Regions from separate parts of the Nocardia pseudovaccinii genome, predicted to be linked through region 2. Evidence: riboswitches for the same ligand, from Rfam matches in the RefSeq annotation. Region 2 holds a riboswitch; each other region holds the start of a gene.
What was found. A riboswitch is a leader RNA that binds a small molecule or an ion and turns the genes downstream of it on or off. The one in region 2 is predicted to bind S-adenosylmethionine.
Positions count from the first base shown of each region.

Region 1 (5,563 bases), 1.5 Mb from region 2:
AACTCGGCACGGTCTCGGTCTTCAACCCCCAGCGGTCGATGACCTGCTGGTAGGTGCCGGTCTGGATGGCATTGTCGATGGCCTTGTTGATAGGGCCGATCAGCCCGTTGTCCTTCTTGGTGAGCACACCGATCTCGCCTTGCAATGCGTCACCGGCGCCGGAGAAGGTTGCGACGATCCTGGTCTGATTCGCGGTGGTGCTGTGATAGATCGCGGACGGATTCGGGCCGATGTAGCCGTCCAAACGCTGCGAGGCCAGCGCCAGGTAATAGTCGGTGACCTGCTGGAAGTAGGCGATATCGATCGGGGCCAAGCCCTCGGCGATATTCTGCTCGTTCCACTTGACCAGCAGCTGCTCCTGATTGGTGCCGCTGCCGACGCCGATCCGCTTGCCCGCCAGGCTCTTACGATCCTTGTAATCGAGCGTGCTCTGCTTCGGGATCTCCAGCGCGACAGTGTCATTGCGGTAGGTGGCGAAGTCGTACTTTTCCTTGCGCTCCTCGGTCACGGTGACGTTGGAGATGAAGACATCGGCCTCGCCGGAGTCGACCCGCACGAAGTTCTGTGACCAATCGGCCACCTGTGCAACGAGTTTCAGCCCGAGGATGTCCGCGATGAGCGAGGCGAAATCGATCTCGGACCCGACGATGGTCTTATCGTCGGTGGCGTAGAACCGCAATGGCGGTGCGGCACCCCCGGATCCGGTGACCACCAGCGTGCCGCGGTCGCGAATGGCCTGCGGCAGTTCAGCGGCGATGGCATCGACCTCGGCGGCGTGGATCCGGCCGGACTGGCCGGGGGAGAGGTCGAAGGTGATCGAACCGGCGGGCTGCGCGGAGTTTTCCGCGTCCGGATCGGTGCCGCAGCCGGTGGCCAGCAAGGCGACCGTGGCGGCCAGGCCGACCAGGGCAGAGAGCTTCATCGAATACCTGTTCATCGTGGAGCGCGCACCGCGCTCAGCGGACTCGGGACAGAAATGCGCGGGTGCGCGCGTGTTGCGGGTTGTCGAGTACGGCGGCGGGCGGACCTTGTTCGACGATCACGCCGCCGTCGAGGAATACGACGGTGTCGGCGACCTCACGGGCGAAACCGATTTCGTGGGTGACGATCACCAGCGCGGTCCCGCCGTCGGCGAGATCGCGGATCACATCGAGGACTTCGCCGACGAGCTCCGGATCCAGCGCGGAGGTGGGTTCGTCGAAGAGGATCACCGGCGGTCGCAGCGCCAACGCGCGCGCGATGGCAACGCGCTGCTGTTGTCCGCCGGACAGCCGCCGCGGATAGGCGTCGGTCAGGTCGCCGATACCGACCCGCTCGAGCAGATCCCGTGCCTCGGCCTCGATTTCCGCACGCGGGCGACCCCGCGCGGAAATCGGTGCGAGCGTGACATTGTCGAGCACCGTCAGATGCGGGAAGAGATTGAACTGCTGGAAGACGAAGCCGATATGCGAGCGCTGTCTGCGCACTTCGCGGTCCGACAGCGCGTGCAACTTATTGCGACGCAGCCGATATCCGATCAGTTCGCCGTCGATGTGCACGGTGCCCGCATCCAGCGACTCCAGGTGGTTGACCACCCGCAGCAGCGTCGACTTGCCGGAGCCGGACGGTCCGATCACAGTGACCACCTCACCGGCGTGGACCGTGAGGTCGATGCCACCGAGTACCTCGGTGCTGCCGTAGGACTTACGCACCCCGCGCACCTGTACCGCAGGAGCCGGGGCCACCGGCGCGCTCATCGAGTCGCTCCGCGTGGTGCTGCGGAACCGATTTCGGCGATTTCGCGCAACCGGCGCCAGACCTTCCGCACCGGTGTCGGTGGGGGCGTGCGGTGCGCGCCCTTGGCGTAGTGGCGTTCGATATAGAACTGCACCACCGACAGAATCGTGGTCAGCACGATGTACCAGACGGTGGCCACCATGAGCAGTGGCACCACCCGGCCGTTGCGGCCGTAGATCACCTGGACCTGGTAGAAGAGTTCCGCGATCGCCATGACCGAGACGATCGAGGTGCCCTTGAACAGGCTGATCACCTCATTGGTCGCATTCGGCAGAATCGAGCGCATGGCCTGCGGGACGATGACCGTGCGGAACTGGCGCACCCGTGGAATGCCGAGTGCCGCAGCTGCTTCCAGCTGCCCCGGATCGACCGAAATATATCCGGCCCGGATGATCTCGGCCGCATACGCCGCCTGATGCAATGCGAGTCCGATGACCGCCGCGGTGAAACCGCTGATCACCCCGTTCACCTCGAAGGTGAGAAAGGAAGGGCCGAACGGGATTCCGAGCGAAAGCGTGTGGTAAAGGTAGGCGATGTTGAACCAGAACAGCAGCTGCACGATGAGCGGAATCGAGCGGAACGCCCAGATATAGACCCACGAGATCACCCGCAGCACCGGATTATTCGACAGGCGGGCGATCGCCAATGCCGTACCGATCAGGAATCCGAGTGCCGTACCCCACAGGGTCAGCTCCAAGGTGACCTTCAGCGCCGACAGCACCGATTTCGCGGTGAAGTACTTCGCGAACGTCGACCAATCCCAGCCCGGATTGGTGGCCAGTCCGTGGACGAACTGCGCGAGCAGCACCAGCGCGATGGCGCTGACGACCCAGCGCCACGGATGCCAGGACTTGGCGATCGCCGGTTCGTCGGTACTGCTTACGGTGGCGGTGGGTGCAGCCGGTATCGGGACATCCGATACCGGAGTATCGGATGCGACGGATGCGCTCATATTTCGGTTCCTCCATCGTTCCCGGCGGAAGCACCCGCACCCGGTGACCGGGGGGTTGCTGCGACGTCGATGAGCCAGGTCTCTCGGTCGCTCTGGATGGTGTGTCCGACGCCGAGCACGGGTCGGTCAATGGGTCTAGCCGAAATATCATGCGAAGCAGGCGAAGTCTGGCACAAGGGTACGAATCAGCGTGAGCGCAGACCTTGTTTGCATGGTCGTGAGCAGGCACTATTGGCTCGGTCGTGCGGTGGATCGCGGCATTTCGAACCAAGTTTTCCGCGTGCTCTTCGTCCGGTTCGCCCGCCCGCGGATCGCCGCGGCGGTCCATCGGGACGCGCGGCGCGAACGTGTCGCCTGCCGAAATAGACGCTGTTGCGAAGGTTTGCCGGAGTACTCTCGGACCTCGATTCGTGCCCGACGATGAGGAGGTCCGCCGTGACCCTGCTGCGCCGTCTGATCACGCTAACCGCTATCGCGACCGGTACGGCCGCGATGACTCTCGCCGCCCCCGGCATCGCCGCCGCGGGTCCGGCGCCGATACCCGCACCCGCCGTTCCGGCCGCGACCGCACCGTCGGCCCAAGCCGCACCCGGTGATCTGTTCGCCGGTTACCGAGCCGTCGTGGAGGCGCTGCGCACCTTCGGCATCGACCCGTTCCTGTACCCGGCGGTCGCGCCGTTCTGCTCCGACACCGGCAGCCTCGGTCTGGTGCCCGCGGTGGCGGGCGCGGTCCCGGGGCCGTGGCCCAAAACCACGGTGGCCATTCCAGGACTCGACCCGGCCGCCGTCAAGGCGGGCCAGGTCATGTTCACCTTCGTCCCCTACGGCCTCGGCGCGGACGGCACGAATGCTTCGGGCATGAACGTCGCCTGGGTCAACCTGGCCAATGGCCGCAGCGGCATCACCGCCATGGGATCGATCTCCGATGTGGTCCGCACGATGGTGCCCGCCGAAACCCCGGCCGAGATAAGGCCATTGGCCGAACGCGCCGTCCAAGACTTCTTCGCCATATTCCCGGTCGGCGGTGTGCGCGCGGTTCCGGTCGACACCGGATCCGGCACGGTACTCGCCGCAGTCTTCGGAACCGTCGACAACGGCACCAAGTCCTGCTTCTTCCTCCCGACCGTAGGACTCACCACCGTGCGCTGATCCACGGGCCCCACCGATCAAGATCAGGTGGCACTGGCGGCTGGGTCTACTCGGGCGATGCCGCCACGGATTCCACCTGATCTTGATCAGTGGTTGGGGGCGAGGGGGCGGGATTTCCAGGTCAGCGCGCCGGTGCGGTGGGCTCGGCGGGAGCGGGTCCAGAGGCGGAGGTAGGCGTCGATGGAGATCGGATGTGCCAGGGCCGCAAGGGCGTCCGTGCGGGTCGTGGTGCCGCGTTCCAGCGAGCGCGCGAGCAGGCGGCTGGCGACCGCGGCGCCGTAGCCGATGAGACCGGCGATGCGTACCGAGCCTCGGCCGCCGATCGCCGCCAGCGGGGGCGCCCAGTAGGCCAGTGTCGCAACGGCTCCCACCGCCGCGCCGCCGATTGTCGTGCCGCCGTAGGCGGACCACAGCCAGCGGTTGTAACCGGTCTCCAGTTCGGCTGCGCCACGATACATTCGGGTGCTCGCCGCTCGGCCTGCCGTGACCAGCGCGGTCCGGCGACCCGAGCGACGCAGTGCGCGAGCGATATCCAGGTCCTCGGTCGGGCTCGCGGCGACCGCGGCATGCCCGCCGATGGCGTGGTAGGCGGTGGCGTCGAACACCAGGAACTGGCCGCAGGCCACGGCCGTCGAGGGGCGCAGGCTGCGATTGGCGGCCGCGATCGGCAGGCTCGTCGCCCACGACCAGCACAGCAGCGGCTGCACCAGCGCCTCGGCCAGCGATTCGGTCACCTGGTACGGCCACGGTGACAACAATGCGGCTCGGCTGCGGCGCAATTCGGCGGCCGCCGCGGCGATCGCATTCGGTGCCAGCCGCACATCGGCATCGAGAAAGATCAGCACAGTGGCATCGGCCAACTCGGCCAGTCGCGCGCAGGCCGCGGCCTTCCCGGTCCATCCGGGTGCGGGTTCGGCCTCGGAGCGGAACACCGTGAAGCGCGAATCGCCTGCAATCGCGTCGAGCGCGGCCGCTTCGGTCCGGTCCGACGACGCGTCGTCGAGAATCAGCACCCGCAGTCGCGGCACGCCCACCTGGCCACGGAGATCATCGATCAGCTCGGGCAGTCGCTGTGCCTCATCGCGCGCCGGGATACACACCGACACCGGCTCGATCACCGTATTCGGTCCGGCCGAGAGCCTGCGCACCGTCACGCGGTTGAATAACGCGGTTCCGCAACCGAACAGCGCGATACCCGCACCCGTCCACGCGGCGATCGCCGCGCCCGCGCGCAGGGTTCGCGTCAGCGGCGGGTCAGCGAACGCCACAGATGGCTCGGTGAGAAGTTGGTTTCCGGCGCACCGGGCGGTGCCGGATTGCGGTCCATATAGGCGATGGCGGCGATGATGGCGGCGACGGCGAGGGTGATACCGCCGACGATGCCTGCCCAGCCCGCGAAGGAACGGGTATTCGGGTCCGCGTAGCTGACCTCGGCGCGCACGGTAGAGACATCGCCGGGCGGCAGTTTCCAGGAGACGGTCGAGTCGTCCTCGCGATTGCCGTTGGTCTTGGCGACGCGGGCCGGGAAAGCCACGGTGAACTGCACATCTGAACCGTGCGGCGGAACGGATTTCAGATCGATCCGGCCATTGAGGCTGACCAGGTCGCCGGTGCGCTGGAACGACAGGTTGAACATGCCCTGGGTCTGATCGGAGAGCGCGCCGAGCTGGCCGACCTCACCGAAGG
Region 1 is NZ_CP192074.1:7,221,160-7,226,722, reverse strand. Features, by position in the region: gene ACQPZ2_RS32525 (ABC transporter substrate-binding protein) at 1-937, opposite strand, end outside; gene ACQPZ2_RS32520 (amino acid ABC transporter ATP-binding protein) at 957-1,736, opposite strand; gene ACQPZ2_RS32515 (amino acid ABC transporter permease) at 1,733-2,728, opposite strand; SAM riboswitch class I at 2,738-2,831, opposite strand; gene ACQPZ2_RS32510 (hypothetical protein) at 3,164-3,877, shown strand; gene ACQPZ2_RS32505 (glycosyltransferase) at 3,964-5,112, opposite strand; gene ACQPZ2_RS32500 (LppM family (lipo)protein) at 5,121-5,563, opposite strand, start outside.
Region 1: linked by a shared signal. The riboswitch ahead of ACQPZ2_RS32515 (amino acid ABC transporter permease) and the one ahead of metX (homoserine O-acetyltransferase MetX) in region 2 are both predicted to bind S-adenosylmethionine.

Region 2 (5,563 bases):
GCTCGACGGGTATCGCTCGGTGAACACAGTGCGTTCGCGGGGACGGCGACCCGGGTGCGGCGCAGCGGCGTCGCTGTAGCCGATCGCGACCATGACCGCGATAGCGAGGTCAGCCCGGTTCTCGATGCCGATGGCCTTCTTGACCAGGTCCGGATCCCAGCCGTTCATCGGGGCCGACGACAGGCCCAGGCTGGTGGCGGCGAGCATGACATAGGTCGCGGCGATCATCGCATTCTTCACGGCGTTCTCGCGGGTGAGTCCGTGCTGTTGCAGCGAGTGGAATTCGCTGCGCGAGTTGAACATCGCGGTGAACTCCGCATTCCACGCGCCGTTGCGTCCCGCCAGTTCGGCGATATCGGCATTCTCGGCCCGCCACGCCGCCGTTTCGGCGACGAAGACCAGCATGACCGGGGCCTCCAGCGGTTGCGGCTGGCCGAAGGCGGCGTTCGACAGGTCGCGGCGTCCGGACGCACTGGTCACCACCACGATCGACCGGTCCTGCATATTCCACGCGGTGGGCGCCTCGACGGCCAGATCCAGCAATTCGTCGAGCAGTTCGCGGGGCACCGGATCTGGCCGGTAGTGGCGGGTGGTGCGGCGGGCGCGGATCGCGACGGGAACCGAAAGTGTCTGTGCGTTCATGATTCTTACTATCAGAGAGTGACGCACTATTAGGAAGACAGCACTAAATAGTGCGCTACACTCCGAAAGGTGCGTACGGTAATCGAGGCCAGCGGGCTACCTGCCGATGTCTTCTCGGCGAAATGCCCCACCCGGCAGGTGCTCGACCACGTCGCGGGCAAATGGACCGTGCTCATCGTGGACGCGCTCGCCGAGGGCACCATGCGCTACACCGATCTGCACCGCCGCATCGAGGGCATCTCACAGAAAATGCTCACGCAAACCCTGCGTCAGCTGGAGACCGACGGATTCGTCACGCGCACAGTGCATCCCACCGTGCCGCCGCGTGTCGACTACGACCTCACCGACCTCGGCCACAGCCTGCGCACCCCGATCGCGGCGCTGCGCGACTGGATCGAGGTCAATATCAACCGGATCGAAGCCGCGCGTCGCGCCGCGCGCTAGCCGACCTCGGCTATCGCGCGCCGACCGCGCCCGCCGTACAACCGTCGCGCCTCGCTCGGCGTAATCGTCTCCAGTCGCGTCGGCGGCTCGCCCTTCAGGTGCTGCTCCAGGATCTGACCCGCCATCGGTGCGATGAACGGCGCGGCGGTGATCAGGCCGAACGAATTGAATGCGGCGCTGCCCCACACGATGGTCTTGGCGGCCGGTCGGACCAGTAGATCGACGATTCCCCAGCGATCGAAGCGGCCGAGCCTGCGCATCCATTTCGGCAGTGTGGCAACCGAAGCCAGGGACAGTAGCCGACTGCCGAGGGCATAGCTGATGCCCGCGCCGTTGCGTGGCGAGGTCCACAGCAGGTGGTGCATGCCCGCCTCGGCACGCTCGGAGGTGCACAGGTTCGGGCGGACCTTCGCGAAGTACGCGCGCACCTCGTCGCGGGAGCGCGGCACATCCTCCGGCTTGCAGGTCTGTAGTTCGGCGGCGATCGCGCACTCGCGCCAGTAGCGCGACTCTTCCTCCGGGCTGAGCGGGCCGGGACCGAAGACCTCGTATGCCTCGAGCACCGAATGCCAGCCGGTGATGTGGATCCACAGCTGGGTTTCCGGACTGTTCGCGCTGTAGCGCTGGCCGCTGATCGGTTCGATGCCGGTCATCGGCGCGTGCACCTGCATCAGATGTTCCGAGGCCTGGATGGCTGTGCGGCCGTCGGCGATCGCGACGAGCAGGAAGTAGGCGAAGGTGTGGTCCAGTCGGCTGCGCGGGTCGGTGTAGATGCCCTGCGAATCGGCGACGGCCGCGGTCAGGAACGGGTCGAAGTGCTCGAGGACCACCGCGCGCTGGAAGCCGATCACGGCGGTCGGCGCGGTCCAGATCTTCCAGCTGGGCGAATCCGGGCCGAAGAACCCGTAGTCGTCCCGGCGAAGAGTGGTCGGATCGAAGGACATCTGCTGCTCCTTTGCCTGCTCGCCCTCCTGAATCGGCGAATACAACGCAACCGTAGCAATTGCTGCCATGCAATACAACGGCCCCGTAGCATTTGTTCTCGGACGGATTCCGTAACCGGAGGCCGATGCTGACAGGATGGACGCGAATGGAGGTGAATCGACAGTGACGGAATCGCGCACCGCGCCGGACCGGCCGCGACGGCGATACGCGCCACGCCTGCCTCCCGAGGAGCGCCGTGTCCAACTGCTCGACGCCGCCTACGCGGTGCTGAGCCGGGTGGAGTTGCACCAGCTGAGCATGGAGGCGGTCGCACAGGAGGCGGGCGTCGGGAAACCGGTGCTGTACACCGTGTTCAAGACTCGCGCGGAACTCGTTGCGGCACTGCTGGAACGCGAACGCGAACGCGGTCTCGAGCAGGTCGCCGCGACCCTGCCCACCGATCTGCTCGGTGCCGATCCGGTGACTGCGGCCTCGGCCACGGTCGAAGCGTTCGTCGGTGTCGCACTGGAGAATCCGACGCGCTGGCGCCTGATCCTCGCCACTCCCGGCAGCGCCCCCGACGAATACCGTGCGGCACTCGCCGATTCCCGCACCGGCGTCTTCACCCAAGCCGAATCCCTGGTCCGCGCGGGCATCGCACTCGATCCACGTTGGGCGGGAATGGATTCCGCACTACTTACCAATGCGGTACTGAGCGTCGCCGAGATGCTCGGCAGGCTCGCTGTCAGCGCGCCGGACGAGTACCCGCGCGAGCGATTGGAAGACTTCGTCCACTCCATCGTCCAACTGCTCGTCGGCGCCCCCGCCGCACAGTCGACCGAATGATGGGACGCCGAACTTTCAGCTGTTGCGACCGACTCGCGCCAGTCGCATTGTTTCGGTGAGCAATTTGGATACGGCGGCGGCTTCGGTGAGGAAGCCATCGTGGCCGTCGCGGGAGTGCACGATCTCCAAGCCCTCGCAGCCCGGTAGTCCGTCGGCCAGTTCCTGTTGAGTTCGCAACGGGTACAAGCGATCCGAGTCGACGCCGCCGACCACGCACGGCACCGGGATGGCGGCGAGGGCAGCTGCGATGCCGCCGCGCCCGCGGCCGATGTCGTGTCGGTTCATCGCCTCGGTCAGCAGCACGTAGGTGGCGGGATCGAAACGACTGCAAAGCTTTTCGGCCTGGTGGTCCAGATAGCTCTGTACCGCATAGCGGCCGCCGTTGCGCGGATCCTCGTCGCCCTGCGCGTTGTTCTCGAAGCGGTGATCGAGTTCGCCCTCGGTGCGGTAGGTCAGGTGTGCGATGCGGCGGGCGATGCCCATGCCGGTCGTCGGGGCGCGATCGGTGTCGTGGTAGTCGCCGCCCTGCCAGTCCGGATCGGCCTTGATGGCGGCGATTTGCGTTGTCTGCGTGCCGATCTGGTCGGCGGTGGCGCGTGCGCCGACGGCGAGTACCAGCGCGGAACCGACCCGTTCCGGCGCGCCGGCCATCCACTCCAGCACCCGCATGCCGCCCATCGAACCGCCGACGACGGCGGCCAGCCGTTCGATGCCGAGCAGATCGAGCAGCGCCGCTTCCGCGGTCACCTGATCCCGGATCGAGATCTCCGGAAACCTTGCGCCCCAAGGCTTTCCGTCCGGCGCCAGCGTCGAGGGGCCGGTGCTGCCCTTGCAGCCGCCGAGCACATTCGTCGCGATGACGCACCATTCGTCGGTATCCACCGGTGCGCCCGGCCCGACCATGCCGTCCCACCAGCCGGGCAGCGGATGGATATCGTCGGGCACCCCGACGACATGCGAATCGCCGGTCAGCGCGTGCTCGACGAGCACCACATTGTCCAGTGCGGGGGAGAGCTCACCCCAGCGCTGCACGGCCAGATGAACGTCCGGGATGACCGCGCCGGTCTCCAGCCGCACGTCCCCGATGGCAATGATGCCGAGCCTCCCGTCCGGCGGTGGCAGTGCCACCGCGGACGAACGCGCGGTACGAGGGTCGGTCACGGTCACGACTCCGCCTCGCTGGCGCTCGGCTCCGTCGCGACCGAGGGTGCTGTGTCGATGGTTCGCTCGCTGCGCTCGCTCACGACTCCGCCTCGCTGGCGCTCGGCTCCGTCGCGACCGAGGGTGCTGTGTCGATGGTTCGCTCGCTCACGTCGTCGCCGCCGTGAAACCAGCCCGCTGAGGACAGTGCGTCGCCGATGCCGGGGGAATCACGAGGGAACGCACATCCTCGATGTTAGCTACCCGACTGAACCGGGCCGCGGTCCGGTAGACCGGGAGTGTGGCCGCGGACGCGATGGGGTCACTCATGTCGTGCTCCAAAGGGTTGTTCGCCAGCAGGTCTTATCGGGATCTGGGTAACGGACAACAACTCATCGGAAATACCTCCTGAAGTGCGCGCTTGCTCTCGACCATCGAAAGCCCGGTCATCACCCGGAGCACCCCACCGCTGCTGGAGGGTTGCCGTCCAGCAAGCCGGGGCTTCGCGCTGGCACTCATGACCTGACGGACATGGTAACCGCCGCGCCGTCGGCGACTGAAATCCGTTACCGGTTGTCCACCGGTTCGGTCGCGGGCTGCCCGGTGCACACGCGCATGAACTCGTCGAACGACGTGGTGAATCCGGTGCGGGCCTCCGCGGCGGCCGCAGCGGTGTCCTCCGCGTCGAAGATCGAGTTCTGGCACTCCATGCTGAGGTGGCCGATCAACTGCCAGGCGCCGACGACCAGTCGCACCGGCAGCGCGTCGGGCTGGGTGCCGAGCCGCTCGGCGATCGCGTCGGCGATCGCGGCGTTCTTGTCGTCGGCCAGTTCCATGCTCTGCGCACTGACCGTCGGACTGCTGCGCAGGATCCGCTGCATCTGCTGGAAGCGCCGGAACGACAGCGGTCCCTCGGTATTCACCGCGGCCTGGTCGACGACCAGCAGGAAGGCCTCGCGCAGCGATCGCAGCTCATTGCCGGTGACCGGGAGTCCACGCAGGCATTCGGCGATCGCGAGTCCGAAGTCCTTGACCGGCCCGAGGACGATGGCTTCTTTGCTGTCGAAATACCGGTTGATCGTGCGCGGGGACACATCCGCGCGGTCCGCGATCTGTTCGACCGTCGTCGCGTCGAATCCCTGTGCGTCGCACAGGTCGAGCGCCACCTCGATGATGCGCAACCGGGTCTGCTGCTTCTTGCGCTCGCGCAGCCCCGGGCTGCCGGGCGCACTGGGCCCTGGGTTCGCTGGGGCGCGCACAGCGTCCTCGGCTGTGGCGCTCGCGCCGATCGGCGTCGATGACTCGAGCATGCCCTCATGTTAGCGCAATCGGGACGGTTTGTGTCTTTAACAGCCAAATGTCGTAGTGCGACATTTTTCTCTTGACGACAAATGTCTGCCCATGACAGGATGGCTGCACGAACTTCGGACGAGGAGACCAAGGTGAGCGAGACTGCGACAGCGGTGGAAGTTCTGGAGAAGCAAACGAGTTCGGCACGCTGGTGGGCCCTGGGGGTGATCGCATTGGCCCAGCTCATGGTGGTTCTCGATGCCACCATCGTGACCAT
Region 2 is NZ_CP192074.1:8,736,941-8,742,503, reverse strand. Features, by position in the region: gene ACQPZ2_RS39505 (nitroreductase family protein) at 1-642, opposite strand, end outside; gene ACQPZ2_RS39500 (winged helix-turn-helix transcriptional regulator) at 712-1,086, shown strand; gene ACQPZ2_RS39495 (oxygenase MpaB family protein) at 1,083-2,030, opposite strand; gene ACQPZ2_RS39490 (TetR/AcrR family transcriptional regulator) at 2,167-2,856, shown strand; gene metX (homoserine O-acetyltransferase MetX) at 2,872-3,984, opposite strand; SAM riboswitch class IV at 4,409-4,519, opposite strand; gene ACQPZ2_RS39480 (TetR family transcriptional regulator) at 4,563-5,306, opposite strand; gene ACQPZ2_RS39475 (MFS transporter) at 5,439-5,563, shown strand, end outside.

Region 3 (5,563 bases), 2.0 Mb from region 2:
TCGAAACCTCGCGCATCGCGGCGATCGGTATCGCATGTGTTGCGGCAATCGCGCCGGTAACCGCCCACGCGGAAGCGCCCGCCGAACATGACATCGAGTACAAGGTCACCTCGGTGGAACGTGTTGTGACAACCACGCTCTCGGGAGGGACCTTCGAACTCGACCACGAGCACAGCTCGTTCACGATTCGCGATGAGAGCGGCGCACCCGTGCTGGTCATGCCAACGCGATTCACCGTGGGCGACAAGGTGCTCACAGTCGACTCCACACTCAGCAAAGACGCGAAGGAGCTGCGGTTGACGCCCGGTGAGCTGAGACCCGCCGCCGCGCCGACCGCGACGCCGATCGCATCGCCGGTCGAGAACCAGGCCGCGATGGCGGAGTTCTCGACCCGATTGGGGCTCGCCGCCACGCTCGGCACATGGGTCGGCACCGTGATCGGCCTGGTCGTAGGGGGCGTCACCGGATGCATTGTGGGCCTGCCGCTGTTCGCGGTCGGCTGCATACCTGCCGCGATCGCCGGTGCGGGGATCGGCGGCATTCTGGGGACAATTGCTGCCGGGGGACCGGTCCTGATGCTTTCGGCCGTGGAACTGTTCGAGACGCTCAACGCGCCCGACGGTACGACCAAATGGGCGCAGAACTCTTCGCCGAAACCTGCGAATTAGGTGCCCAGCGGCGATCATCGCCCGCTGGTCCTGGCACCTGATCCACGTCTATGTAAAGAAGGTCGGCCGCATTTCCGGCGGCGCCTGCCGCCGGAAACCGGCCACCAACGTCACGTCTAGCTGAGCGCGTAGTCCAAATCGCTCAGCAGATCCTCGACATCCTCGAGCCCAACCGAGATCCGGACGACACCGTCGGACAGGCCGATGGTGGCGCGCCCTTCAGGTCCCATGGCGCGGTGGGTTGTGGTGGCGGGATGGGTGATGAGGGTTTTGGAATCGCCGAGGTTGTTGGAGATATCGATGATGCGCAGGCGGTTGAGGACCTCGAAGGCGCGCTTCTTGGCCTCGGCCTCCGGCGCGTTCAGTTCGAAGGTGACCACGGTGCCGCCGCCGCTCATCTGGCTGGTCGCCAGGTCGTACTGCGGATGCGACTCCAGGTACGGATAGCGCACCCATGAGATGGATTTGTTGCTCTCGAGGAAGCTGGCGATGCGCAGTGCGGATTCGGTCGAGTGGCGCACACGCAGCGGCATGGTCTCCAAGCCCTTGAGCAGGGTCCACGCGTTGAACGGGCTCAGCGCCGGACCGGTATGGCGCATAAGGTTTTTCACCGGACCGTCGATGTAGTCCTGGGCGCCGAGGATCGCACCGCCGAGCACCCGGCCCTGACCGTCGATGTGCTTGGTGCCCGAATACACCAGCACGTCCGCACCGAGTTCGAAACCGCGCTGCAGCAGCGGCGTGGCGAAGACGTTGTCCAGCACCACTTTCGCGCCCGCGGCGTGTGCGAGTTCGGTCACCCGGCGCACGTCGACCAGCGTCTGCATCGGATTGGCCGGTGTCTCGAAGAACACGGCCTGGGTCGGCACCGAAAGCGCCTGCTCCCACTGATCCAGATCATCGCCGTCGACGAAGACCGTCTCCACGCCCCAGCGCGGCAGGATCTCGTTGCAGACCACGAAGCACGAGCCGAACAGGCTGCGCGCGGCCACAAGTCGATCGCCCGCGCCCAGAAGCGCACCGAGCGCGGTGAATACGGCCGACATGCCGCTCGCGGTAGCGAAACATGCTTCGGCGCCGTCGATCAGACGCAGCCGCTCCTCGAACATGGCGACCGTCGGGTTGCCGTAGCGGGAGTACACGAAATGCTCGATATCGCCGGTGAACGCGGCCTCGGCCGCCTCGGCGCTCTCATAGACGAAACCGGAGGACAGATACAGCGCCTCGGCGGTTTCCTCGAATCCCGAGCGGCGCAGGCCACCTCGCACGCCGAGCGTCGCGGGACCGACGCCCTCGGGCAGCGGCTTGTCGAACGAACCGCCGGTGATCATGACTGCCGCCAGGGCAGGCCGATGGCGCGCCAGCCGGAGCCGCCGCGATGTCCGAGCTCATCGATCGGGCCTTCGAAGCCCTCCAGCACATTGAACGACGGGGCGATGCCGGCCCCGGTCGCGGCGACCGCCGCACCGATGGAACGCTGTCCGGAGCGACAGAGGAAGACGACGGGTGCGGCCGGATCCCGCCCCTCCAGCGCCTTGGTCAGCTGCTCGACGAACTCACCGTTGCGGGCGCCGTTGCTGTCGACCCATTCGATCAGCACCGTCGGCCGTTCGATCGAGGTCGTATCCGGCACACCGACGAAACGCCATTCGGCCTCGGTGCGCACGTCTACCAAGACAGCTTCGGGATTGTCCTGCAACAACTCCCACGCCTGCTGTGGGGTGATGTCACCGGCATATGTCATGCGATCCTCCTGTGAATCCACGCTTGCCGCACCTGGGTTTCGGTACACGGCCAGGTCGTCACCCGGAGCACCCCACCGCGGAGGAGGGTTGCCGACCAGCCAGCCGGGGCTTGGCGCTGGTACTCATGACCTGAAAATGAGATTGCCTGGGTAGGGGCCGCCATGTCAAACCCCATTTCGCACCGCGCACAAGGAATCAACCGCAGACGATCCATCGGTCTTGGGAGCGGGTCAGATTCCAGGTTGCCGGGGTTTCCCGGCCGTCGACCGCGATGGTCACCGTCGCCTTGGCCTTATCGCCGTCGACCATCGCATTCTCAATCTTGGTCACCTTGATCGACTTTCCGGCCGCGGCCCCGCCGAACTGACCGGCGAGCGGCGTCTTGCTCTCGTCGAAGCCCGGACAGGCCACGGCAGGCGGCGGCGTGCTGTCGGTGGTGGCGCGGGCCTCCGCGTAGCGCTGCACCGCGGCCGCGATCTTGTCCGATTCTGTGACATTTTTCTCAGCGGGCGAAAGCACCGCACCGAGCACGATCGCGACCAGCACGACAGCGGCGAAGACGGCCGCCGCGATGAACGGCGCGATGGAGCGACGATCGGTCTGATCGACCTCGATTACGGGTTCTTCATCGGTGCCCTGCTGCTCTGTCATGGGTCGATCATCCCTGGTGGACGGCGGTATCCGGCATTCGGCCCCGAGACGCGTGCCGCGCGGATTTGATAGATGTGCGCAGAGCGGGTAGTCACGGTAGGTGGGCCGGGGCAGCAAACACCCGGTGTACGCACCGCCGCAGGGTGCGCGCTGTGCCACCGATAGAATCGCGAGACTGCGGCCTGCTGTCATAGCCGAGATGGCCGCCTGTTCGCATCAGCAGATGCGACCGAGAGGGTGCGTCAAGTTAGCCTAAGCTAAGACTGACGCCGTAATTATTTCGACCATAAGGGTGCGCGTAAAAGATGACCGAACAGAGTGCTGAGTCGACTAGCGGTGCGCACGGGCCCTCCGTGGTTACGCAAGCTGCCTCCTCCGGGCCTGGCGCGCACACCGCGGGGCCTCGCCCGCTTCGCATCGCGATCGTGGGCGCGGGGCCGGCCGGAATCTACGCCGCCGACGCGTTGATGAAGTCCGATGCCGAGGTGAGCATCGACCTGTACGAGCGCATGCCCGCGCCGTTCGGGTTGATCCGCTACGGCGTCGCGCCGGACCATCCGCGCATCAAGGGCATCATCACCGCCCTGCACAAGGTGCTGGACAAGCCGCAGGTCCGCCTGCTCGGCAATATCGATTACGGCACCGACATCACCCTCGACGATCTGCGCACGTTCTATGACGCGGTGATCTTCTCCACCGGCGCCAACGCCGACCGCGCGCTGCCCATCCCCGGCATCGACCTCGACGGCAGCTACGGCGCCGCGGACTTCGTCTCCTGGTACGACGGGCATCCGGACGTGCCGCGCACCTGGCCGCTGGAGGCGGAGAAGGTCGCGGTCCTGGGTGTCGGCAATGTCGCACTCGACGTGGCGCGCGTGCTGGCCAAGACCGGCGACGAACTGCTGCCGACCGAGATCCCGCCGAACGTCTACAACGGCCTGAAGGCCAACAAGGCGATCGAGGTGCACGTCTTCGGCCGCCGCGGCCCGGCGCAGGCCAAGTTCACCCCGCTCGAGCTGCGCGAACTCGATCATTCCCCGACCATCGAGGTCATCGTCGATCCCGAGGACATCGACTACGACGAGGGCTCCGAGGCCGCGCGCCGGCACTCCAAGCAGGTCGACATGATCGCCAACACGCTGGAGCAGTGGGCCATCCGCGATGTCGGTAACCGCCCGCACAAGTTGTTCCTGCACTTCTTCGAGTCCCCGGCCGAGATCCTCGGCGAGGACGGCAAGGTCGCGGGCCTGCGCACCGAGCGCACCCAGCTCGACGGCACCGGCAATGTCAAGGGCACCGGAGTGTTCAAGGACTGGGATGTCCAGGCCGTCTACCGCGCCGTGGGTTACCTGTCGCAGAACCTGACCAACCTGCCGTTCGACGATCAGGCCGGTGTCGTTCCGAACGAGGCCGGACGCGTCCTCGCCGACGAGGACGCCGACGGTGCGGACCGCTATCTGCCCGCCACCTACGTCACCGGCTGGATCAAGCGCGGTCCGGTCGGCCTCATCGGCCACACCAAGGGCGACGCCAACGAGACCGTTGCCTGCCTGCTCGACGACAGCGTGAACTTCGTCCCGGCCGCCGAGCCGGAACTCGATGCGGTCACCGAATTCCTGGAGAGCAAGGGCATCCCGTTCACCACGTGGCAGGGCTGGTACCGCCTGGACGCGCACGAGCGCGCCCTCGGCGAGCCGGAGGGCCGCGAGCGCGTCAAGGTCGTCGAGCGCGAGGACATGCTGCGCGCCAGCGAGCCGCACAAGGTCTAGTACGAATGCCGCAGGGGGCGACCGTCGCCTCCTGTGGTTCTCGACAATCCGACCCGGGCGCGCCAGCACAAAATCTGTCGGGTCTGCGGCAGCGGAAATTCCGTCTCTGAGGCATTCTGTACAAGTGTTCGATGCCCATCTCCACATCTTCGACCCGCGGTTCGCGCTGGCCGAGAACGAGGGCTACCTGCCCGACCCGTTCACCATCGCCGATTATCGAAAGCGTATGTCGCGCTTCGATGTCGGCGGCGGTGCCGTGGTCAGCGGATCCTTCCAAGGCACCGATCAGACCTACCTGAAAGCGGCGCTCGCGGAGCTCGGCGAGGGGTGGGTCGGCGTCACCGCGCTGGACCCCGACGCCACCGACGAAGAGATCATCGAACTCGACCGGATCGGTGTGCGTGCGCTGCGGTTCAACGTCAAGCGCGCGGCCCCGGATATCACCGCGATGACGCTGCAGGCATTGCGCGCGCACGACCTCGTCGGCTGGCATGTCGAGGTGTATATCGACGGCAACATGCTCACCTCGATGCAGCCGGTGATCTCGAAGCTGCCGGTGTTCTCCATAGACCATCTCGGCATGTCCGAGGAGGGTTTGCCCTATCTGCTGGATCTGGTGGATCGCGGGGCGCGGGTGAAGGCGACCGGCTTCGGTCGGGTGCAGATGAAAGTGGCCGATACGCTGCGCCGGATCCACGCGGTCAATCCCGAGGCGCTGATGTTCGGCACC
Region 3 is NZ_CP192074.1:928,072-933,634, forward strand. Features, by position in the region: gene ACQPZ2_RS04235 (hypothetical protein) at 1-668, shown strand, start outside; gene ACQPZ2_RS04240 (O-succinylhomoserine sulfhydrylase) at 785-1,999, opposite strand; gene ACQPZ2_RS04245 (rhodanese-like domain-containing protein) at 1,996-2,412, opposite strand; SAM riboswitch class IV at 2,427-2,543, opposite strand; gene ACQPZ2_RS04250 (Rv0361 family membrane protein) at 2,609-3,064, opposite strand; gene ACQPZ2_RS04255 (FAD-dependent oxidoreductase) at 3,418-4,833, shown strand; gene ACQPZ2_RS04260 (amidohydrolase family protein) at 4,958-5,563, shown strand, end outside.
Region 3: linked by a shared signal. The riboswitch ahead of ACQPZ2_RS04245 (rhodanese-like domain-containing protein) and the one ahead of metX (homoserine O-acetyltransferase MetX) in region 2 are both predicted to bind S-adenosylmethionine.

Region 4 (5,563 bases), 1.8 Mb from region 2:
ACCGGATTGACCGGGGTGCCGATCATCGCTGCGGCCTACGCCGCGGCACGGCCCGAGCAGCTGCCGGATGCGGCATCGTTCGTGAATATTCTGCAGCGGGTCGGTGGGTCGATCGGAGCGGCATTGCTCGCGGTGGTGCTGTATCGCGCGGCCGCTGCGGGATTGTCGGTGGATGACGGGTTCCGGCAAGCGTTCTGGTGGCTCACGGCAGCGTCGGTCATCTCGTTGATAGCGTCACTATTGCTGTGGCGCAAGGAGATTCAGCCGAACCGGTAACGCCGTGCGCCTGGTCGGTGGCGACCGGCCAGGCGCATGACGGATCACGCGGCGGAAGCGGCCGTGCCGATGCCGAGTGCGGCGAGAACGGCCGCGCTGATCTGTTCGAGCCGATCGCGAACCTGTGGGCGGCGCAACATCGCAACCGCTCGTGACGCCAGCACGGCGAGCAGGATCATCTCGACGGCGGCAATGGAGCATTCGATGGCCCCGAGCGCGAGAGTGTTCGAGAACGTGACATCGGTGAGGAATTGCGGCAGTACCGCCAGGTAGAACAGCCCGACCTTCGGGTTGAACATGCACGAAACCAGGCCTGCGGCGAATGCCGATCGGATCGAGGCGGGGGCCCCCGCGGCCGACTGCCCGGACGCCGCGGCGGTGCCCGCTCTGCGCTGCTTGCGGTGATCGATCAGCGCGCGAATGCCCAAGTACACCAAGTAGATTCCGCCGATCACCTTGAGCATCCGGTAGGCGGTCGCGGACTGTTCCAGCAGGGCGGCGACGCCCGCCGCGACCACCACCGCCCACACGATCCCGCCCAATGCCGAGCCGATCGCCGCGGCAATGCCAGGGCGCGCGTCCACGATCGAGAATCGCAGCACCAGGAACGAATCCGGGCCGGGCGTGATCGACAGCAGAATGCACAGGCCGACAAAGCTGAGCAGCAGGGAAAGCGTCACCTCTCGATCAGACCGCACATCACCCTGGATTGCAAGGTTATTTATTAGACTGCATGTATATGCAGAAAGGAGCCGGTTGACAGGGCGGTGCGGCATCTGCCAATCTCGGTTCAGGTCATGAGTACCAGCGTCAAGCCCCGGCTAGCTGGTCGGCAACCCTCCTCCGCGGTGGGGTGCTCCGGGTGACGACCAGGCCGCAGCCCGACCGGGTGCGGCAAGCGCGGACTCGGATGATCACCTGATTTCGGGTCCTACAGCCGATGGGATTTGTGATGACCGCTGTAGTTGAGCAGAGCTGTGCTTCCCTCGCCCGGGTTTCCGGCGACGACCTCCAGGTGCCGCTCGTGCAGGGCGGAACGACCACCTGCACAAACTTCGACTACGCCGCTAGCGCACCGGCATTGGCGCAGGTCACCGACCGCGTGCAGCAGCTGCTGCCGTTCTACGCGAGCGTGCACCGCGGCGCCGGTTACGCCTCGCGGATCTCCACCGAGTGCTATGAGGCCGCGCGCGGTTCGGTCACCCGCTTCCTCGACGCCGCCGACGACCAGGTCGTGGTGTTCACCCGCAACACCACCGATTCGCTGAATCTGCTCGCCGCCTGTGTGCCCGGCGACACCGTGGTGCTGGATATCGAACATCATGCGAACTTCCTGCCCTGGACCCGGCGCGGTCGCCGCGTCGTCAAGGCCGCGGCGACCGTCGAGGAGACGATCCGTCAGCTGATCGCCGAATTGTGCAGTAAGCCGGCGGCATTGCTCGCGGTCACCGGCGCGTCGAATGTGACCGGTGAGGTGCTGCCGCTCGAGCGCCTGGCCACCATCGCGCACCAGTGCGGTGCGCGGATACTGGTCGATGCCGCGCAACTGGCACCGCATCGTCGAATCAGCCTGCGCGCCACCGGAATCGACTACCTCGCCTTTTCCGGTCACAAGCTCTACGCACCGTTCGGCGCGGGAGTGCTTGTCGGACGCCGGGATTGGCTGGATGCCGCCGAACCGTATCTGGCGGGCGGCGGGGCGGTCCGCGAGGTCACCACTACCGGCGCGGAATGGGCATCGGCACCGCAGCGTCACGAGGCCGGTTCGCCGAATGTCCTCGGCGCGGCCGCACTCGCCGCCGCATGTGACGCGCTGTGCGCGATCGATCCGAAAACCCTTGCCACGCATGAGCGACGGCTCGCCGATCGCCTGCGCGCCGGGCTGTCCGCGATTCCGGGTGTCAGCCTGCTGCGCATCTGGGACGACAGCCCCGACACCGTCGGCATCGTCGCCTTCACCCTGGACGGATTCGTCCCCGGACACGTCGCGGCCTATCTCTCCGCCGAACACGGCATCGGTATTCGCGACGGCCGCTTCTGCGCGCACCCGCTGCTCGAGCGGCTCGGCCTGGACGGTGCGCTGCGTGCCAGCATCGGCCTCGGTACCAGCTCCGGCGATGTGGATCGGCTGGTCGATGCCATCGCCACCCTGGTCGACGAGGGGGCGTCGTGGAAATACGCCAGTACTGACGGACTTTGGAATCCGACACCCGAGACCCGTCCCTTTGCCCGCCCCGATGCCAACGACGGTGCCGCGCCCTGCTCGATCGGCTGATCGGAGCCGCCCGCGCAGTCGTAGCCGCCGCGCGGCATCGGCCGACGCGGTCCGAGGACCGGATGAATCCACGAGCATCGGAAGAACATGCGCGGGACCTCGCAAGCGGATTCGGCCAGGCTGGCGTGATCCCTCGGGCACGCAGGCTTCGCTCTGAAGAATTCACCGAACAATTTGCGCCACCACGGAACCGCCACTCCAGCCCTTGCGTCTAGAAGGGTGATGGCACTCGTCCGGCCGGGGCGGGGGGAACGGAAAGGCGGCTGAATGAATTCGGCAGAGCGGGACGCGCTCCAGTCCTGGACGGACGGGATGCGCGGCCGAGTCGACCAGATGTCCGATGTCTATGAGCGGCAGCTAGAGCAGTTCGGCGCGGCGAAATCCGAGCTGGCCAACCTGACAGTGCAGGGCTGGTCCCAGGATCAGCTGGTTCGGGTGACGGCGAATTCGGCGGGCATTCCGCTGGATGTGTGGGTGGCGCCGGAGGCGTTCAAGCGCTCGAATCCGGAGCGGCTCGGTGCGGCGATGACCGAGGCGGCGCAGGCCGCGGCCCGGGCCGCCAAGGAGCAGCTCGACGCGCGCCTGGCGCCGGTGCTGGCGGCGGTATCGGAGGTCGGGCTGCCCGAGGATCCGTTCGGCGAACTGCCGACGATCGCCCGGCCCGACGGGAATATCCTGCCGCCGCCTCCGCCGGAGCCCGAAACGGAACCGCAGATCGAGTTCCCCCGGCGGCTGGACGCGGATCCGGACGACGAGGGCCCGCACTGGAAGGGCTGGTAGGTCATGGGCAACAGCAACTTCCGGCTCGATCCCGAGCAGTTCCGTTCGATCGCGACCGAAATCGGTTCGCTGGGCACCGAATTCGCCACCGAGGTAGCGGAATTCACCAGCGCGCTGAGCGAGGACGGCGATGGCATCGGCGATGACGAATTCGGACAGGCCTTCCTGCGGAACTTCCTGGGCCCTGTCGAGGATGCGACCGAGATGCTCGACGGCGTGGTCAGCCTGCTCGGATCGCTCCAAAAACGTTTCACCGCCGTCGCGGATGCCGTGACTACGACCGATGGGGACTTCGAGTCGGCCGTCGAGAAGATCACCGGTCTTCTCGACGAGAACGGCAAGGGATAACCGCATGGGATTGCAGATACCAGCGGCGCTGGAGCCGGTGGCGGCGGTCGTCGTCTATCGCTGGCCGAAGGCGGATGAGACCAAGCTGTTCAGTTTGGGCAACAAGGCCGAGGCGATGGCGAATACGCTGGAGAAGTACTCCGGCAAGATCGATACCAAATTCCAAGAGGCACTCGGCCATATCGAGGGCGAGACCCACGACGCGATCGAACGCTATCGGCAGAAGACGATGCAGGCGGTCGAGACGCTCACCGATCTGCTCCGCGATATCGCCCTGGCACTGCGGATCTACGCATCGCTGATTCTGGCCATCAAGCTGTACATCATCTCGATGCTGATCTACACCGCCATTCAGTTGGCCGCGGCCGCCGCGGCGGCGGTGCCGACCCTCGGTGCGAGTACGGCCGAGGCGGCGGCGATGCAGGTCGCGATTCGCACCGCCATCACACAGGCGCTGCGCAAGCTGATCCAGCAGATCCTCACCCAGACGGTGATCAAGGCGGCCACCGGCGCATTGACAAGTACCGCAATGGAATTCCTGCGACAGACCATCGGGATCGAGATGGGTACGCGCGACGGTTACGACGTCGATCGGCTGGTCGAATCGGGCGAGCGCGGGGCACTGGATGGGGCGATCCAGGGGGCGCTGAACAAACTCGGGTTCAATTCCACCGATACGAAGAAGTTGGCGGAGCAGCTCACCACCACGGTGTTCGGGCCGGCGCGCAATTACAAGGCGCTGCACGATGGTTCGCAACAGACCGACACGTCGGACACGACAACCACGCAGCACGCGCCCTATGTGAGCACGTCGCCCGGGGGTACGACTTTCACCGCCGGTACATCGGGCGACGATTCATCGACTCCGCAGCACGCGCCGTATGTGAGTTCGTCGCCCGGGGGCACGACTTTTACCGCCGGTACGTCGACCGATGATTCTTCGCCGCAGCACTCGCCGTATGTGGCACCGTCCACGACGCCGACGCCTACTTCGATCCACGACACGACCGTGCCGACGTCGACGCACGGTCCGTATACCACGAGCACCTCGCCCGTGAGTCCACCTGAGCCGACCACTGATCCACCACCGAAGGAACCCGGCCAAGACGAGCTGACCCCGACCTCGACCTCACCCTCATCACTGGATATGGGTGCGGGTGACACCTTCCACATCGACGTGCGCACCGGCTCATCGCTCGATCTATAGCGTTGCCGCGCAGGTGAATCCGCCCGGTCGCGTTCAGTCTTCGAGCGAGGTCGGGCGGTAGTAGCGGCCGCGGTAGTAGAGCAGGGGAGCGGCGCTGGGCTGTTCGTCGGTGTTGTCGTGGACCCGGGTGACCAGGCCGACGACGAGGGTGTGGTCACCGATGGGGATCAACTGCTGGATGGTGGCGCGGATCCAGATGGGCGTGCCGTGCAGCACGGGCTCACCGGTGTCCAGCGTGGTCCACAGGGATCGGTCGCTGAAGCGTTGATCGGCGGTGCGGGCGAAGCGCTTGGCCAGATCGTGCTGGTGTTCGCCGAGGAAATGGACCACCACGGAGTCGGCCGCCTGCAGTGCCGTCAGGCTCGACGAGGTGTGGGCGATATTGAACGAGACCAGCGGCGGCTCCAGCGACAGCGATGCGAAGGAGGTCGCGGTGAAGCCGACCGGGCCGTTCGTGGAGCCCAGGGTGACGACGGTGACGCCCGCCGGATAGTGCCGCATGGAGGCGCGATACAGCTCGGCGGTGATACCGCTCAGATCATCGGGAATCTGGATGTCCGTGGCGGGGGGTTGAGCTTCAGTCACATGACGAAACTACGCCCGGTGCTCATGTGGCGCTCAGTCCACGTCGATCGGAAGCCCGGCGGTGATGCGCACCAGTTCGCGAAACGAGGTCC
Region 4 is NZ_CP192074.1:765,296-770,858, forward strand. Features, by position in the region: gene ACQPZ2_RS03415 (DHA2 family efflux MFS transporter permease subunit) at 1-276, shown strand, start outside; gene ACQPZ2_RS03420 (LysE family translocator) at 321-956, opposite strand; SAM riboswitch class IV at 1,070-1,183, shown strand; gene ACQPZ2_RS03425 (aminotransferase class V-fold PLP-dependent enzyme) at 1,229-2,551, shown strand; gene ACQPZ2_RS03430 (YbaB/EbfC family nucleoid-associated protein) at 2,819-3,331, shown strand; gene ACQPZ2_RS03435 (hypothetical protein) at 3,335-3,679, shown strand; gene ACQPZ2_RS03440 (hypothetical protein) at 3,684-4,886, shown strand; gene ACQPZ2_RS03445 (flavin reductase family protein) at 4,920-5,471, opposite strand; gene ACQPZ2_RS03450 (YbaK/EbsC family protein) at 5,505-5,563, opposite strand, start outside.
Region 4: linked by a shared signal. The riboswitch ahead of ACQPZ2_RS03425 (aminotransferase class V-fold PLP-dependent enzyme) and the one ahead of metX (homoserine O-acetyltransferase MetX) in region 2 are both predicted to bind S-adenosylmethionine.